Alloacidobacterium dinghuense: one gene and its partner. The main gene of each other region encodes a partner of the protein of the gene in region 2 in a complex. Links are inferred from orthologs where the notes say so. Each region holds a gene or a part of one and is shown on either strand. Other genes may lie near its edges.

Evidence for each region.
Region 1: the proteins of H7849_RS09735 (region 2) and H7849_RS04830 are in contact, whole or in part, in a solved structure (PDB 1A0O), measured with the Escherichia coli proteins. The link is inferred for Alloacidobacterium dinghuense from one-to-one orthologs.

The regions. Positions count from the first base shown.
Region 1 is NZ_CP060394.1:1,193,125-1,202,017, reverse strand. What follows is about bases 4,024-6,975. They hold H7849_RS04830 (chemotaxis protein CheA), read right to left. Parts: upstream 6,668-6,975; coding sequence 4,379-6,667; downstream 4,024-4,378. Other genes in these bases: H7849_RS04825 (cytidine deaminase), read left to right, coding at 6,742-6,975; H7849_RS04835 (chemotaxis protein CheW), read right to left, coding at 4,024-4,382. Outside these bases: H7849_RS04855 (Lhr family helicase), read right to left, coding at 1-1,533; H7849_RS04850 (CheR family methyltransferase), read right to left, coding at 1,615-2,430; H7849_RS04845 (protein-glutamate methylesterase/protein-glutamine glutaminase), read right to left, coding at 2,437-3,510; H7849_RS04840 (response regulator), read right to left, coding at 3,523-3,888; more of H7849_RS04835, read right to left, coding at 3,906-4,023; more of H7849_RS04825, read left to right, coding at 6,976-7,176; H7849_RS04820 (thymidine phosphorylase), read left to right, coding at 7,163-8,518; H7849_RS04815 (NupC/NupG family nucleoside CNT transporter), read left to right, coding at 8,542-8,893. UniProt on the Escherichia coli protein: Involved in the transmission of sensory signals from the chemoreceptors to the flagellar motors. CheA is autophosphorylated; it can transfer its phosphate group to either CheB or CheY.
Region 2 is NZ_CP060394.1:2,390,252-2,399,062, forward strand. The notes cover bases 4,717-7,586. They hold H7849_RS09735 (response regulator), read right to left. Parts: upstream 6,409-7,586; coding sequence 6,025-6,408; downstream 4,717-6,024. Other genes in these bases: H7849_RS09725 (flagellar hook-basal body protein), read right to left, coding at 4,717-5,395; H7849_RS09730 (chemotaxis protein CheX), read right to left, coding at 5,499-5,984; H7849_RS09740 (cyclic di-GMP-binding domain-containing protein, MshE-related), read right to left, coding at 6,472-7,449; H7849_RS26770 (FliM/FliN family flagellar motor switch protein), read right to left, coding at 7,437-7,586. In the rest of the region: flagellar hook-associated protein FlgK, read right to left, coding at 1-453; H7849_RS09690 (hypothetical protein), read right to left, coding at 483-755; flagellar biosynthesis anti-sigma factor FlgM, read right to left, coding at 765-1,058; H7849_RS09700 (hypothetical protein), read right to left, coding at 1,140-1,475; H7849_RS09705 (flagellar basal body P-ring protein FlgI), read right to left, coding at 1,472-2,611; H7849_RS09710 (flagellar basal body L-ring protein FlgH), read right to left, coding at 2,622-3,347; H7849_RS09715 (flagella basal body P-ring formation protein FlgA), read right to left, coding at 3,350-3,838; flagellar basal-body rod protein FlgG, read right to left, coding at 3,845-4,633; more of H7849_RS09725, read right to left, coding at 4,664-4,716; more of H7849_RS26770, read right to left, coding at 7,587-8,192; H7849_RS09750 (flagellar motor switch protein FliM), read right to left, coding at 8,219-8,811. UniProt on the Escherichia coli protein: Involved in the transmission of sensory signals from the chemoreceptors to the flagellar motors.

The DNA of each region.
Region 1 (8,893 bases), 1.2 Mb from region 2 along the record:
GACGATGCGGAACAGATCGGCCGTGGAGACTTCTGCGTTTGCCGGCGGCTGGCCCTTTGTCCGAGGAATAGAGGTCCGCGGAGGTTGCGCGACCGTAGCGACGATCTGCTGGGCCAGCACGTCCAGCGGATTGCGCAGATAACGCGTCGACTCAACCAACCCTTCATGCATGGCTCGCGTCACGGCGGCGCAGGCAACGAGATCAGCACGATACTTGGGAAAGATGATGCCTTCGCTTGGCGCGCCTACTTGGTGGCCCGCTCGCCCGATGCGCTGTATGCCGCTGGCGACGGAAGGAGGCGCTTCCACCTGGACCACGAGATCGACCGCGCCCATGTCGATGCCAAGTTCAAGCGTCGAAGTGGCGACAAGAGCCTTGATGGATCCCGCTTTGAGTTGCTCTTCGATTTCGGTACGCTGTGCAGCGGCTAGAGAGCCATGATGGGCACGCGCGATCGGTTCATTGGCAAGTTCGTTGAGCGCGCCGGCAAGGCGTTCTGCGATTCGCCGATTATTCACGAAGATGAGCGTTGACTGACGTTCGCGAACAATTTCGAGGAGTCTTGGATGTATCGCGCTCCAAATGGAAGTGCGCTTTGGCCCCTGAGATGCGGCGCCACTCGGTATCTCCTCTGGCTGGCCAAGCTTCGCCATATCCTCGACTGGAACTTCAATGCGAAGCTCAAGTCTCTTGGGCTCGCTCGCGTTGATGATGGTGACTGGGCGAAATGCCGGAGCTCGATCTTTGCCGATCGCATCGACATCGGAGGTCCATTCTTTTTCGAGCGCAGTGAGATTATCGTCTGTCTTTGCTGTTGATGGTGGCGGTCCATCACAGCCTGCCAGAAAATGTGCTACCTCCTCAAGCGGGCGTTGCGTAGCGGAAAGACCGATCCGCTGGACGCGCTTCTCGGTGATCGCTTCAAGGCGTTCAAGGCTAAGAGCGAGATGGGCTCCCCGCTTGGTGGGCACAAGGGCATGGATTTCATCGACAATGACGGTATCCACGGTGCGCAGAGATGCGGCTGACTCAGAAGTCAGAAGCAGATACAGCGATTCCGGCGTGGTGATCAGAATTTCCGCAGGATGACGACGGAATCGGCTACGCTCTTTTTGCGGAGTATCCCCGGTGCGTACGCTGATTTCCGGCTGAGAAAAGGCCGCGCCTCGTTGCCGGGCCATGTTCGCAATTCCAGCCAAAGGCGAGCGTAGATTGCGTTCCACATCAACGGCCAGCGCCTTGAGAGGGCTGATATAGACGACCCGGCATCCTTTCACTGCTGTCTCACGCTGTCGAAGCATGAGCCGATCCAGGCACCAGAGAAATGCTGTCAGCGTTTTTCCTGTTCCTGTCGGAGCAAGGATCAAGGTGCTCTCACCCCGAGCGATTGCGGGCCAGCCGAGACGCTGAGGTGAGGTGGGCTTGTCGAAAACGGCTCTAAACCAATCTGCTGTTACCGGATGAAAGAGATGAAGCACCTCCTTAAAACCGGCGTTGTCCGTCTCGATCTTCTTGATTCGCCGCTTCTCCACCCATGGCCTCAGCAAGCAGGATATCCGCCTGCACAATAAGATGCTCAGGCATTTTGATGCAATGGAAGGGGCCGCGACGTTTCAGCGCGGACTGTAGTAGCAGGTCTTGTCGTCAAGAGCCGGCTGCCAGAGATCGAGTTGCGCGGGCTGCTCGCTCGAACCGAGAATCAGGAATCCGTCTGACTGCAGGGCAACGTGAACATTTTGAAGGACGCGTTTTCGTGTGGCGTCGGAAAAGTAGAAAAGCACATTGCGCATGAGGATGCCGTCGTATACATCCAGCGCTGGTAAGGTGTGGCTCAGGTTCCGTTGCTGAAAGTGACAAAGAGAACGCAGCTCCGGTGTGACCTCCCATTCGTCATCGTCGCGCGTGAAGTACTTGAGCAAGAGACGAGCAGGCAAGCCGCGGTTGATCTCCATGCGTTGGTAACGGCCGGACTGTGCGCGGCGAATCATGTCTGCATGAATGTCCGTGCCTACGATCTCTATCTTCCACTCGGCAATTTGAGGGAAATGGTATCGAATGAGCATTGCCAATGAATAGGCTTCCTGACCACTGGAGCATGCAGCGCTCCAAAATCGCAGACTGCGCTGCAGGCCACGGCGTTCGATCAGTCTCGGCAGCAGCTCGTTGCGCAATAACTCGAATGGGGCCTGATCACGGAAGAAACTAGTCTCATTGATCGTCATAGCCTCGACCACTGCCTGATCAAGCATGGGATCCGCCGCAAGTCTTAACCTGCGGACCAGGTCATCGATGCCCGACATGCCATGCACTTGCAGCAGGCGATAGAGGCGCGCATCGAAAATATCGTTGCGTGAGGGATCAAGGATGTTCTCTGAACGGCTCTGGATAAACTTTCGCAGGAAACTGTAATCCGTCTCGGTAGAAGGCATGTGCAATCACTCCTTCGCTGCGAGAGTAGCGTGACGTGACGAACAAAGACGGATCAGTTCGGCCGCGATGGACGGAAGGGGCAGAATGCGATCTGCCAATCCGGCGTCGGCAACAACACCGGGCATGCCCCAAACAGAGCTGCTCGCGCGGTCCTGCACGAGGATTCTTCCTCCTGCGCGGCGAATGGATTTGCAGCCTTCCAAGCCATCGGCACCCATTCCGGTGAGTACCACGCCCAGCACAGCATCGCTGTAAACCTGCGCGGCTGAACGAAAAAGCATATCGACCGAAGGACGGCAGTAGTGCTCCGGTGCGGCTTGCGAGAGATGAAGTAAGTGTCCATAGCCAAATGGGGTCTGGACAAATTCGAGATGCCAGTCTCCGCGAGCAATCGAGACCGTTCCGGGCTCGGGAAGCATGCCGGTCGCCGCTTCGCGCACATTGAGGGCACATTCACGATTCAGTCTCTCGGCCAGAAGAGCAGTAAAAAGCCGAGGCATGTGCTGGACAATGACGATTGGAACGGGGAAATCTGCAGGCAGCATAGGCAGTAAGGTTTGAAGAGCGGCAGGACCTCCGGTTGACACTCCAATCGCGACAATCTCTGGCGTCCTCTGCAGCCGGGTTTTGCCTCCTGCGTAACCAGCGAGGATGACGCTGAGTTGTGGTGCTGGAAACAGAGCTTTGATCCGCGGAAGAAGCTCACGCATAAGCGTAGCGACTGCATCCGCAGCGCCATTCTGCACGGTCGGCTTTGTAACATAGTCGGTCGCCCCTTGCACCAGCGCATCAAGGGTGATGCGAGCGCCACGACGTGTGAGGGTGCTGCACATAATGATCTTTACTGTGCTGTGCCGTGAACGCAGTTCGGCCAGCACTTCAAGGCCATTCATGCGCGGCATTTCAATGTCCAGAAGAATGAGGTCTGGTCGAAGCCGCTCGACGGCATCGAGAGCTTCGATACCATCTTTCGCCATTCCTGCCAACTCAATGGCGGGATCCGAGGCGAGCACCATGCGCAGAAGGCTGCGCATCACGAGGGAGTCGTCCACTACAAGGACACGAATTGGTCGGGGCATCGAGATCGAACCTTATGCGATGCCAATCATCTGGAGCTTGTCGATGAGCGCGTCAGCGTCAAAAGGTTTCATCAAGTATTCATCCGCACCGGCTTCAAGCGCAGCTTCGATGAAGGCATGGTCTGCCTCCGACGTCACCATCATGATCTTCATCGACCTTGTTTCCGGATTGCCTCGCATCGCCTTCACGCATTCCAGCCCGCCCATGACGGGCATGTTGACATCGACGAGAGCAAGATCACAGACGCCGTTCCTCTGCATCGCGTCTAGCGCCAGCCGTCCGTCCTCTGCTTCGATGCATTCGAGTCCCTGCTTTTCCAAAAGCAGTCGCAAGTAACTTCGGATGGAACGCGAATCATCGACGATAAGCGCACGCATATTCTTTCCCTCATCGCTCAAGCGGGGGATGTTTCTGCAAGACACATCGGATCGAGACGATCCGGATCGAGCATCACCAGAAGAGCGTTATTGAGTTTGTAAGTTCCGGCAAACAGCGCTTTGCGGCGATCATCGAGAGTTGAGGGGTTGCTCTCGAAATTCGCAGGCTGCACCGTCATCACTTCACCTACCTCGTCCACCAACAGGCCGAAGTATCCATCGCCGCCTTCAAAGACGAGGATGTCTTCCACGGCATCGTGCTCCGGCAGATCCACCAACCTGCGTAGCGAAACAGCCGTCAGTACCTCGCCACGATAGTGCACCAACCCGCCGATGTAGCTGGGAGCAAGTGGAACAGGCTGCTTCGCAGGCCTTCCCAGAATTTCCAGAATGCGGGTTACAGGAACGCCGTAGAGCGTCTGGCCCACACGAACAGAACACATCTCGATGCCTTCGTCCTGTGCGTCAGTCTGCAGTAGTAGAGTAGGCATCATGCGGACATCTCAACAATTCCAACTGGTTTCCATGTCTCCACGAATTCGCCCGAAAGCGGGTGCGTGCCGTGCAATGCCGGGATGCTTCGAAGATCGACGATGCTTGTCACTTTGTCCTTTAAAAGGATGGCATCCTGCGTCGCAGCATTGGTTCCGGCCTCAGTCAAAGACTCGCCCGGAGCCACGTCTAGAACCTGCGTGACGGCGACTCCTACGTGACGCTGCCCGTCGCGGCAGACGACCACCGTCATCTCGCTCTCTGGTGATTCTGCTCCAACATCCGTTCTGTCTTTGAGCGGCAGAAGTGTGCCGTCAAAACGCAAGACAGGGATACCGTTTAGCCACTCCATTTGCCCACGCGGAATGCGCTCAATCCGTAACACGCTATCCAGAGGTACTGCCGAATGCTCGCTCGCGGATTGCATCAGCAGATATTCGGCAGTTCCTTCCTTCAAATTTCCCCCCAGAACCTCGGGCTCGTCATCTTCAAGCGCCATGCCGATATTCGATTGTGTGGCGATTGCTCCGGGATCAAGAATCAAAGCCATCTCACCGTTGCCCAGCACTGTCGCTCCCGAAAAGAAACCGATTCTCTTGAGCACCGACGACAATGGCTTGACCACAATCTCTTCCGGGTCCGCAAGGCTGTCGACCACCAGGCCATAGCGGCGGCCTTCCGCATTCAAGACGGCGATATATACTTCACGCGGCTCTTCTGACCGCGTATGTTGTTTAAGAAGAGAACCAAGGAAGATCAGCGGGAGGAGTTTGCCCCGCAAACGGTACAGCGCCGCACCCTCCATCCACTCCACTTGCGCGCTGACCTGGTCGGAAGAAAGGTGCACGAGTTCAGAAAGAGCCCCCTGAGGCAACGCGAAGCTCTGGCCTCGGCTGTGCACGATCAAGGCAGGCACAATGGCCAGGGTGAGCGGAATACGTAGGCGCAGCGTTGTTCCCTTGCCGACACGGCTGTCGATCTCAACCTTGCCACCAATTTTCTCCACGTTGGTGCGCACCACGTCCATGCCGACGCCGCGCCCGGAGACATTCGTAATGGCCTCAGCGGTGGAGAATCCTGGCAAGAAGATCAACTGCATCAACTCGCGGTCGGAAAGCTGCGCTGCGCGTTCGCGGGTGATCAACTTGCGCTCAAGGGCTTTGTCACGGATGCGCTCAACCTTCATGCCGCCACCGTCATCGGAGACTTCGATGACAACGTGGCTGCCCTCCTGATAGGCACGCAGCCGCAGCGTGCCTTCCAGGTCTTTGCCGGCGGCCTCGCGGAGGTGCGGCAACTCGATGCCGTGATCGATAGCGTTGCGAACAGAATGCGTCAGCGGATCTTTGATGGCTTCGAGCAGGCTCTTGTCGAGTTCCGTCTCCTGCCCTTCCATGACCAGACGTACCCGCTTGCTCAGCTGCTGCGCAAGATCGCGCACCATGCGCGGAAACTTCGAGAAGACATGGCTGACAGGCTGCATGCGCGCCTTCATCACTGCTTCACGCAGATCGGCTGTTACCATGTCCAAGCGACGCGAGAGCATGGCCAGGCTGGCATCGGCGCCGACCATCTGCAGGATCTGATTTCGGGTGAGCACAAGCTCCCCCACGAGATTCATCATGCGGTTGAGCAGATCCACGTCGACGCGCAGCGTCGATTCGGCTGCGTTCACCGCTGCCCTCGCCTGCGCGATCTGTGGCTCGGCTTGATAAACCTCGATGGCCCTGCTTTCCTCTTGCGGCCTCGCGATCTCCGCGTCACTGAGCGGCGTGATCGCAGCGGGTGATGCAGCCTTTGGTTTGCGCGCCCGCTTCTTTCTTGCGGCAGCATGCGGAGAAGAGCACACCTCGGGAAGCGAGACATCTTCGAGAGACCTTCCTGATGTCTGCGCGTTGTTCTCACCTGTCGAAGGCTGCTGCAATGCGTTCAGACGATGGATCATCGCGGCATGATCCTCGCCGCCTTCCTTCCCGCTTGCTTCAATCTGTCCAAGAATTTCGCGCAGGATATCGAGCAAGGCAAGCAGACCACTGACAATGTCTGCGTTGGCCAGAAGCTTGCCGTCGCGCAGTAGACCAAGCAGATTTTCTCCGGCATGAGCCAGCGATTCCAGTCGTAAAAAGCCGAGAAAACCCGTGGTTCCCTTGATGGTGTGCACAGTACGAAAGATCTCAGCCAGAAGCTCGCGGTCCTCGGGGCGTTCCTCCAGATCGGTCAGGCACCGCTCCATGCGGTCCAATCCTTCCTGGCTTTCGATCAGAAATTCTCGCGTCAACTCGTCCACACCTCTACTATCGGGTGGAAGACCAGTAAACTTGAGCAGCCTTGCTCTCCGGGAGCAATGCCGTTAGCCTCAGGATGATGGCAAATCTAACGCCTGAAATTACCGCACAATTACGTGCCTCTGCCGAATCAGCCGCCGCGAAAGCTTATGCTCCTTATTCAAAGTTTCGCGTGGGAGCGGCCTTGCTCTTCGATGATGACACCATCGTGAGCGGGTGCAATGTCGAAAACATCTCCTACGGCCTCACCATCTGCGCGGAACGCACAGCGTTGTGCCGCGCGATCGCAGAACGCGGAGCACAGCACAAGATCGTCGCAATTGCCGTTACAAATCTGAATCAGGCTGCCAGTCCTCCGTGTGGTGCATGCCGCCAGATGCTAAGCGAGTTCGTCACTTCCGATGCCGTCGTTTATTTCCCCGACGATCAGGGCATCACATCCGCTCCATTCAAAGAACTACTGCCCCACATATTCCACCACTGGACGAAGGAAGAGCATGCACGCGGTTGATCTGATCCGAAAGAAACGTGACGGCGAAGAACTTACACTCGCAGAGATCCAGTTCCTCGTGCGCGGAGCGGCCACGGAAAGCATTCCCGAAGAACAGCTGGCCGCTTGGCTGATGGCAGCATTTCTGCGCGGTCTTAGCCTCGCAGAGGTCGATGCATTGACGACGTCGATGAGGCTTTCCGGAGTTGTCTTTGATCCTGCTCCGCTCAGGCGCTTTGCCGTTGACAAACATTCAACCGGAGGCGTGGGAGATAAGACATCGTTTCTGATTGCTCCGATTGCAGCCGCTGCCGGGCTCGTGGTTCCCATGATCAGCGGACGGGCTCTGGGCCACACCGGCGGCACGTTGGACAAACTCGAAAGCATTCCTGGCTACCGGACTCACTTGAGCCTTGCGGAAATGGCGGAAGTGCTCGCGAAATGCGGCGCGAGCATTGTTGGCCAAACCAATCAGCTTGTTCCAGCCGACCGAGTTCTCTACAGTTTGCGCGATCGCACAGCTACGGTAGAGAATCCGTATCTCATTTGCGCATCGATCATGAGCAAGAAACTTGCCGCCGGCCTGAACGGCCTAGTCCTTGACGTAAAGACCGGCACAGGAGCTTTCCTACGGAACAAGCAAGATGCTCTTTTTCTTGCAGCCCTGATGGTGGAGATCGGAGAACGCGCTGGTACACGCACGGCGGCATTGCTCACGAATATGAATCAGCCGCTGGGACGCTTTGCCGGCAACTGGATCGAAATACAAGAGTCGCTCGACTTGTTAGCCGATAAGCGGCATCCCCTGAACGAAGACCTGCGGGAGCTCTCCCTAGTACTAGCGGGATGGATGATTTTCCTCGGCGGAGCCAGCGACAGTGCGGAAATGGGGCGCGACCGTGCCGAGCAGATTCTAACCTCGGGCGAGGCACTCAAGATCTTCACGCAGATGGTAGAGGCGCAGGGTGGCGACACGGCAATCTTCGACCAGCCTGAGAAATTCCATAATCCTCACGCGCGCATGGATTTTGTAGCCGACCGATCAGGCTATCTGGCACATGTCGATTGCACGCTGGTGGGCTGGGCAGTCCAGCGACTTGGAGCAGGGCGCGAGCGTGCAGGAGAGCCCGTCTCGGCGCACGCAGGACTGGAGATGCATGTCAAGCTGGGCGATAAGGTCGAGGCTGGCAAGCCGCTGTGTACGCTGTTTGCAGACTATGATGGGCGGTTCGCTGAACCGGAGATACTGTTGCGGCTAGCACTGATGGTTGCCGATGAGCCCCCCCCCACTGAGCCACTCATCCAGGACACGATTACGGTTGAAAACAAAAAACAGTACCTCGAAAACGCCTATCGCCCATAGGATGAAGAGAATAGGAGAACGATTTGGGGCGATTTACCGGAATTCTGGGCCTGCTTACCATGCTGGGCCTGGCATGGATTTTCTCTACCAATCGGCGGGCTATCCGCTGGCGTACGGTCATTTGGGGCTTAGGACTACAGATTTGCTTCGCGTTCATCGTCCTTGACTTCTCGTGGGGCCAAAAGGTCCTTGCGGTTGCCGGTGATGCCGTTACCCGACTATTGTCGTATGCCTTTGTGGGTTCGACGTTCGACTTTGGCGAATTAGGCAAACAGCACTCCACTTTTGGCAGTATCTTCGCGTTTCAGGTGTTGCCAACGATCATCTTTATTTCTGCTTTCTTCGCGGTCCTCTATCACCTCGGCATCATGCAGT
Region 2 (8,811 bases):
CAGGGTCGTCGCTGCATTCAGCACCGACTGGCGCAGTGAAGTGTCAGCCGGATTCGACTGCAACTGCGACAGGGCGCTGAAGAAACCGGAGATACTGGTGCCGATGTCGAGCGATGACGTGGAAGGGGATGCCGAGGTCGCCGAACTAAAGATATTCTCGATTCCCTCCAGAGCCGTCTGCCGCGCGTCGCTTCCCTGTTGCAGCTGCATCTGCTGCTGAATGCGCTGCTCTAAGACGAGATCGCGCTGCGAGGACGGGCCGGTCATGGTTACGCCTTGGCCATAGCTGGTACCGCCGATTGTGACCGGGTCGTTTGCCTGCCACTCCGGCACCTGGTTTGTGTAACCGGGCGTATTGGCATTCGAGGTATTGTTGGCGATGATGTTAATCGCAGCCTGGTCTGCATCCAGAGCCCCCGTCGCAATACTCAATGCAGTATTCAAAGTTGCCATGGTGGTGGCCTTTCCTATGGGTAATGGTGCTAAGAGTTGCGGCCTCGACCTCGGCCATAGCGAAAACTGTTTTCCTCGCCGCGAAGCAACCGCAGATTCCGCGCCGTCAGTTCGAGCACTTTCTCAAATGCCGCCTGCTGCGTGAGCGCTCGGCTGAATTCTTCCTGAGAATCCGGCATCTCCGCGCAGTTACAATCGGTCAGTACTTGCGTCAACGATGTTGTGTCTGTCCTGGCCAGCGCATCGATGGCTCGATCCAGAAGGCTTGTAACTGAGAATGACGAACCCGAGACGGATGACATAGAAATGCGCTATTCACCCTTCATCTGGCCAATGAGTTTATCGGCAACATATCCCGGGTTCACTTGATAGCTGCCGCTGGCAAGCGCCTGCTGTATCGCCGCAACCTTGTCCATGCGCACGTCGGGTATGGACATGGCTTGATGCGCCAGACTAGCTGCTGTGCTGACCTCGGTGCGATCCTGAATGCCACTCGCAGGCGCCGAGAGAGACGCCTGCTGCTGGGTTTGCGTAGCAGAAACTGGAGATGCTTTCGACACTCCCAGCGCTTCCGGTAACCCATGCAGTCCATCATTGATGTTCATAGCGGTTCTTTCCTCAATCCAAGTATCGGCGGGAGAGCAGCAAACTTTAGTAACTTTGCTCCCTGATTTCTTAGAAATTTTTCAGAAATGAACTCCGCTGCTTCCGGCGCCGGGATGCGCCGCATTCGTTGCCCCCTGGAAGTGATCGAGAATCTTCTTCGCTATGCCAAAGCCGCCATGTTCCGAGATTGCCTTGGCCATTGCTTCCGCCCCGAAGCTCATCAGCGCCTCGGCGCTTCCGTTGGTGTCATCGTCGTCCTTGCTTCCCTTCTCGGCAAAGAGGCTATCGTGTTGCAATGGCTTGAGAAACTCCTTCATCAGGCTGGCCTCAAACTCGTGCGCCGCCGATCGAAGCTTCGGATTCTGCTGGGTTGTTTCCGCTGCCGGAGCCAGTCCGGAAAGGGATACGCTGCTCATAGGACCTCCAACTCGGCTTCGAGTGCGCCGGCTTCTTTCATGGCCTGAAGGATGGAAATGATATCGCGGGCTGTAGCTCCGATCTGTTGCAGGTTCTCAACCAGCGTGTCGACCGTCGCTCCCTGTCTCAATTCGATACGGTTTGCCGGCTGCTCTTGCGCCTGCACCGTGGTCTGCGGCACTACCTGGGTCGTTCCCTGACCGAAGGGATTCGGCTGCGAGACCTGGTACTCGGTGACGACATTGACGGAAAGGCCACCGTGCAGGATGGAAACCGGCTGCAGGCGCACATCGCCTCCAATCACCACCGTTCCCGTGCGCTCATTCACGACCACCTTGGCGCGCGGATAGGTTTCTACTTCTACCGTCTCCACCTGCGCCAGAAAGGCTGGAATATCGTCCGTGGGCTCAACTTGAAGCGTAATCCGCCGGCTATCTACAGCACGCGCCACAGGTCGCGCCATCTCTTTGTTGATGGCGGCGGCCATTAACTCCGCTGTGCGGAAGTCGGCGTCGTTCAGGAGTAGCGAAAGCGAACGCATTTTTGTCAGATCGAGTTGCACCGCGCGCTCCACCATTGCTCCATCGGGCACACGCGCCGTGGTTGGATGGTTGTACTGCTTCAGATTCCCATTGCTGGCCACCGCGTAGCCGCCAAGAACGAGAGGTCCTTGTGCTTCCGCATAAATCTGCCCATCCGCCCCGTAAAGGGGCGTCAAAAGCAGCAGTCCTCCTTCCAGGCTGCGCGCATCGCCGGCAGAAGAGACGGTAATATCGAGCTTATTGCCCGGACGCGCAAAGGCAGGCAGGGTCGCCGAGATAAAAACCGACGCCATATTCTGGGTGCGCATTGTCGAGAGCTGCGGAGACTGCTGCAGGTTCACTCCCATACGCTCGAGCGTCGAAATCAGCGTCTGCATGGGGAAGACGGTTTGCTGGCTGTCTCCTGTGCCGCGCAGACCGACGACAATTCCGTAACCGATAAGCTGGTTATCGCGGACGCCTTCTACCGTGGCCACGTCTTTCACGCGAGCAAGCTTTGCCCGCTGGGTTCCCGTTGATACCGAAGCCGCACCTGCGGATGCGAGGGCGACCATTGTAGCCAACAGCAAATAAAGATTTCTGCTCAAGCGCATCGAATGGCTCCTAGAAAACCAACAGTTTTTCGAGAAAGCGAACGACCGGATTCTGGCGGTAGGTGTAATCGTTGATGATGCCCTTGCCGACTACCTCTAACTCCAGGCTGGTGATCTGTGTTGAGAGCACCTGATTCTGCGGGCTGACGTCCTCGGGCCGCACCAGGCCACGCAGTTTGATCAGCTGTGTCTGCTGATTGAAGGTGAGTTGACGTACCGCCTGAATGACCAACATCCCGTTCGGCAGCGCATCGATCACCTCGCCGCCAACGATCGTGCTCAGGCTGGAGTTCGTCACGCTCTGCCCTTGGGCATTCAGGCCAGAAGCCGAGGTCTGGTTCAAAAGATTGTTCAGCGCGTTCCCGGCGGATAACTTGCCAAAGAGCGCCGAAATCTGCGAGCTTGCGTTTGAAGCCCGCGAATTTTTCACCGTGCCGTCAGTCGACGCGGCCAGGCTCTCGGAAACAACGATGGCGATCGGATCATGCACCCGCGACGCCTTCACGTCTGAAGAAAGACGGGCCAGACGGCCATCCGGTGTCCAGATGGCGCCCGGCGATCGGACTTCGGCAGCACTCTCGGCCTTGACGCGCGCGAGGTAGGCATCGAGCGCAATGTCGGGCGGCGTGGGCTTTGGAGCTTTCTCCTGCTTCTGGGCTGCAGCGCGAGCCGGGAATGGACTCAGCGGACAGAAAAAACACACTGACAGAAACAGAGGGATGCCGTATCGCTTCATCTTCACTGAGTCCACCCATCCAACGATTTGCTCTGCCATTTGTTGGAGGCGAACAACTCGACTGAGCCGGCACCCCGCACCTTGCCCTCAAGCACAACCCCTCGCGATCCTGTTCTGACGTGAATTGTTTGCCCTTCATTGCCGGCGTCGAGCGCCGTTCCCTCCAACTCAATGTTGCCGTCGGAAGTCTTCCGCCAAAGCTTAACTTTTGCGCCAGCAAGCACGAGCAGCGTCGCACGCTCTATTACTTTCGGCTTCAGCCCACTAGAGGCAAAGGGGAGCGATGTTTCCTGCCATGGCACTTCCTTGAGCGTCCAGGGCCGTTCCGGATGACTGCAATCGACAACGGCCGCCCATCTGCGATGCAACACTGGATCTGCGATGTAATGATCCGTGTGCGTGCCTTGGATTGTGCTGCAGACGGAGCCGAGCAGGTGTCGGCCACCGAGCAGCACAACCAGAAAATAAAGAACGATCGCGCATCTCTTCATCGCTCGCTACCGGGCCATGTTATTGACTTGGCTGTACATGTCGTCCGCGGCCCGGATCACCTTGGAATTGCTCTCATAGGCGCGCTGCGCTAACACCATTTGCACAAACTGAGTCACTACGTCGACATTGGAGTTTTCCAGATAGCCCTGCTGCAATGTGCCGAGACCCTGTGTGCCGCCGGGCACATCCAGCACCGGATCGCCGGAGGATAGCGTCGCACGGAAGAGGTTTGCTCCTACACTTTCCAGGCCCTCCGGATTGGCGAAGGTAGCGAGCTGGATCTGTCCGAGCTGTGACGGATTCTGCTGCCCCGGAAGCGTTGCATTGACGACGCCGTATTGCGTGATCGTCACCGAGGTGGCATTCGGCGGAATCGTGATGTTGGGGACGATTGGGTCGCCGTCGGTCGTCACAATCGTTCCCTGGTTGTTCAGGTGGAAGCTTCCGGCGCGCGTATATTCAATCGTTCCGTCGGGACGCGAGACCTGGAAAAATCCGTTCCCCTGGATGGCAAGGTCGTATGTGTTGCCCGTGTTATTCAAGTCGCCCTGCGTCATGATGACCTCAGTCGCAGCAGACTTGGTCCCCAGACCAACCTGCAATCCAGCCGAAACCGTCTGCTGGCTCTGCGCTGCGCCAGGCGTGACCAGATTTTGGTAGATCATGTCCTGAAACTGCAGCTGCCGCTGGCGAAAGCCGGAGGTGGACGAGTTCGCCAGATTGTTGGCAATGGTATCGAGGTTGAGTTGCTGCGCGCTCATGCCGCTTGCTGCCGTGTAGAGTGCCCGAATCATGCTTCTCTCCTGATCAGAAAAATGTTGTGTTTAGACTTTTGGCAGATCTTCACTCGCCGTTTTGTCGAATTCGCCGTGAAAAATGGATAGAGCCTTCTGCATCATCTCGGCCTGGCGCTGTACGAGAATGAGTTGCAGGGTTCCCTGAATCACATCCTGGTTGGAAGATTCCAGAGATCCTTGATGAACTGCTGCTGTGGTTAAGGTGGGCTTTGTTCCCGCTGTTATGGTGTAGCGGTTGGTTCCTTCCGGTACTAGGTCCTGCGATGGAAAATCGAAGAGTGCAACCTTGCCGGCGACCGCATTGGCTACAGAAACCGCTCCATCCATTCCAATCGTGATATCCCCAGTCGGAATTTGAATGGGCTTGTTCTGTGCGTTGAGAACAGGCTCGCCAGCCGCAGTCACCAGGGTACCGTCCGCAGCACGCCGGAAGGATCCGTCGCGCGTATAGCGAATGCCCTGCTTGGTTTGGATAGCGAAAAACCCCGCTCCCTCGATGGCGAGATCCAGGGGATTGCCGGTATGCGTCAGCGCGCCCTGTCCCAGATCCAGGCGATTTCCACCGAGAACGCCAAAGTCGTTGACGACCTTGTTGACCTGCGAATTGAGCGCGTCAGGCCCGACAATGGCATTGCGAAAGTATTCGCGTTCGGCACGAAACCCGCTGGTATTCGCGTTCGCCAGATTGCTGGCGGCCGAGTCCAGCGCCTCGGTGCGTGCGAGTAACCCGGAAAAGGCTGCGTAGTATCCGCTGTCCACCCTTGATCTCCTCTGCCGTAGATCAGTGCAAAAGAAAGACCGAAAAGAAGGGGCGAAGAAATTAGCAGTTTCTAAGCTTGTAGATCCGCAGATTTACAGAGAATTACTGAATGGATTCACAGATAATGCTGATGCTGAGCGTGTGTTCTTCAAAGCGGTAATTGCGATCGATGCGGAACTCCTGCTGCTGCATATGCAATTGGTAATTGGTCCCGGTGACCACAGCAGGGGTTGAAAGCACGCATCCGCCGGCAAGCACCGCGTGCTTCCCTTTCCAGGCTCCGGCAACCATATTGCACACCTCTCCGATCGCATCCTTGACCATCGCATCTAATTCCTGCGGACGCGTTCCTACCATGCATTCGGCCATGCGCAGCGACGTTTCAAGACCGCAGCGAAGCGTGCAGGCTCCGCTCATGGCTCCAGCCAGTCCGATCACTGCAGTAATCGTTTCGCTGCCGTCGGTCACACCTTTTTCGGCGGGTTGACAGGGCGCGCCCATCATCAGACGAAAAACCTCATCCACCGCATCATCCAGATGCAGGGCGTGTGCGCTCTCCTGTAGTAGTTCACGGGCAGGTGTCGCCATAATTTTCTCCAAAGTGATTTAAGCCAAGAGATGAATCAGACTATGCAAGGCCCAACAAAGGGAGCACCCGGTCCTTGACCTGTTCTGCGGTAAAAGGCTTGCGGATATAACCCTGCGCCCCGGCAACGATGGCTTCTTTCACATGCTCCTCGCTGCTTTCCGTCGTGATCATCACGACTGGAACGTCAGGCGCCAGCGCCTGCGAACGCAGCTGGCGGAGGAATTCGAGCCCATCCATCGTGGGCATGTTGATGTCGGAGAGAATCAGCTGGACGCGTTCGCTCTTTAACACATCGAGCGCCTCCACCCCGCTCGATGCTTCATGTACCTTGCTCAAAGGCAGTCCCGCCTGGCGCAAGGCCCGCTCGACGATCTTTCGCATCACCGAAGAGTCATCGACAATCAAGGCAGCAATTTCACTCATGAACTTTCCTCGCTCCCCTGCCCTTATCGGCACTTTCGTCGATCCCGCTAGCTCACGATGCTCTCACTCGCTTGTGGCCAGCGAGCACACCATGTCTTCCACCTCCTCTGCTGCGGGCAGAATCCTTTGATCTTCCTCTGGAACATGACTGCGCCATATCCGCAGCCAGAAATAGTCATGCACACGCACGATTTGCGAACGAACGGCCTTGCGTTCCTCAAGCATGGCCGTGAATGCGTGTACCAGTCCGCGCATGTTCGCAGCTTCCAGCAGACGTGTCCGAGGAAATTGCGCGCGTAGAACCTCCCGCTGCGCTCTGCGAAATTCAGATTCCCGCAGGACCCCGGCTTCGACTTTCAGCCCCAGCATCCGTTCAACGGCCAGAACAAGACAGCGATCCATTCTCTCTTCAAATGCGATATACAAAATTTCGCGGCCGGCAATGCGGAGCGGCACGGCGCCGAAACTATCGATCAACAAGCGCGGAAGTGCCGGCGCCATAGCGACCGGATCGTGTGGCGCACTCGCCAGAAGAGGGCAGTTCCATTGCGCGCTCAGCGCCCGAGCGATCTGTTCCTCGTCGGCCGAGTTTTGCCGGACAAGCCACTCTCCCAATCGGCCCGAGCCTGTTTTTCTCTGCGCCTCCAGCGCTCTCCTGAGCTGGTCGTGATCGATGACGCCACGGGAGAGCAGAACCAATCCAAGGGGCACGCGGTGTTGATGTACAGCTCTTGGGGAACCTTGGGAGTTTGGATCCGCCGCATCGCGCAGGATCGCCGCTTGCACGATCTCCTGCATGCATGCCGCACTGCAAGCCCATTTCCCTTCGAGAATGGGATACTGGCGGCTGCGCCAGAGCCTCATCCAGCCGGCTCTGCACTTCGCATTGCCGCATTGCGATAGAAAACTAGAGACGGTATTGCCAGCTGCAAGAGAGCTGGACATCCTGCCGAGCGCCGCAGTGTGTTTATGTGAAGCGAAGCCTTCCATAGCGTCTCCCAGGCTTTTCTGCGTCTGCCGCCGCTTGATCAGAACAGGCATCGAATGCTCTCCAAAGACTCTTTCGGCTCAGCCACTTCAGTGACTCGCAACCCGAAATTTCCGTTCACAAGCACAACCTCCCCACGGGCCACGATTTTGTCACCCACAATCAAATCCACGGGATCGGAGACGTGCCGTTCCAGTTGTACAACATCACCCGGCCCCAGCTCCAACACGTCGCCCAGCGGCATTTCTTTCGAGCCGAATCTCAAAGAGGCTTCGAGTTCGACATCGAGCAGCAGCTCTACCCCTCGCGCCGGCAGGTTGGCCGCAGGCGTGTTTTCTCGCCCCTTCATCTCAACCGTGGGCCTGGTCTCATCCGAGAATTCGACACGGACAGAAGCTTCACCAAAACGAACTTGATACGTCGCCGCTGCGATTCCGGCGGGACGCATCCCCTCGCGGACAGCGAGCACTGAAGTGGCTGTACCCGAGCTTTTGGATGCCGTCTTCGCGGCACGCTCGGCGACCTGCCGCAGAATGCTCTGCCACAACGCCGCATCCCGCTGGCGATCCTGTTCATCGGGTATCACCCGCGCCGCTACGAACAGCCGGGCCAGAGCCTCGGCATCGGCCACGACCCAGAAGCTTCCCTGCAGGCTGCCCTGGAGTTCAATCTGAAAGGAGATGGAATCCTTTGCCTCTATGAACGTATCCGCAGGAGCGAGCTTTACGGTTCCTGCAAGCTCCTGGCTCAATCCCATGGGAGCCTCTAATAACCATGCGTCAAGGAATGTCTTCATCGAACCTCCGGTTCTCACGTTTCGGTTTACACATTTGCGGCTGCCGCTGCTGCGATCTGGACCAGGTGAGCGCCCCTCTGTTCTTCATGACTCACTGGATAGCCCTCAAATAGCGGAATGCCCGCAATACGCAGCTCTGCGGGCCGCGTAGCAACGATGGGCAATTTCAGGATTTTCCCTTCATACAGGTCTTCGAGTTCCCTCCCGGGAATGCTCACGGGCGGTAGCTGCAGCGCTGCGCCGACCTTCACGAGAGCGACACGCTCCTGCATCCGCTGCCGGGTCTCCGGCGAATGGCGATGCTGCCGACTCCAGTCTCCAACCAGGCGCCGCAGCACGGTATTGGAAACGACAGCGGGAAAAGCAAGATTCAACATGCCGCTCGCGCCAGGCATGCGTACTTCAAAGCTCAGGCAAAGGGTTTTCTCTGACACCGGCATGACACGCGCAATCTGCGTATGCAGCTGTCTGCGCTCAAAGGTAAAGGTCAGACCAACCGGCTGCCATGCCGCGCTGAGTTCGCGACAGATGACTTCGGCAACGCTGGTGAGAATCGACTCTTCGATATCGGTCAACTCGCGCACGCGATCCGGCTTGCCTTCGCCACCGAGCAGCAAAT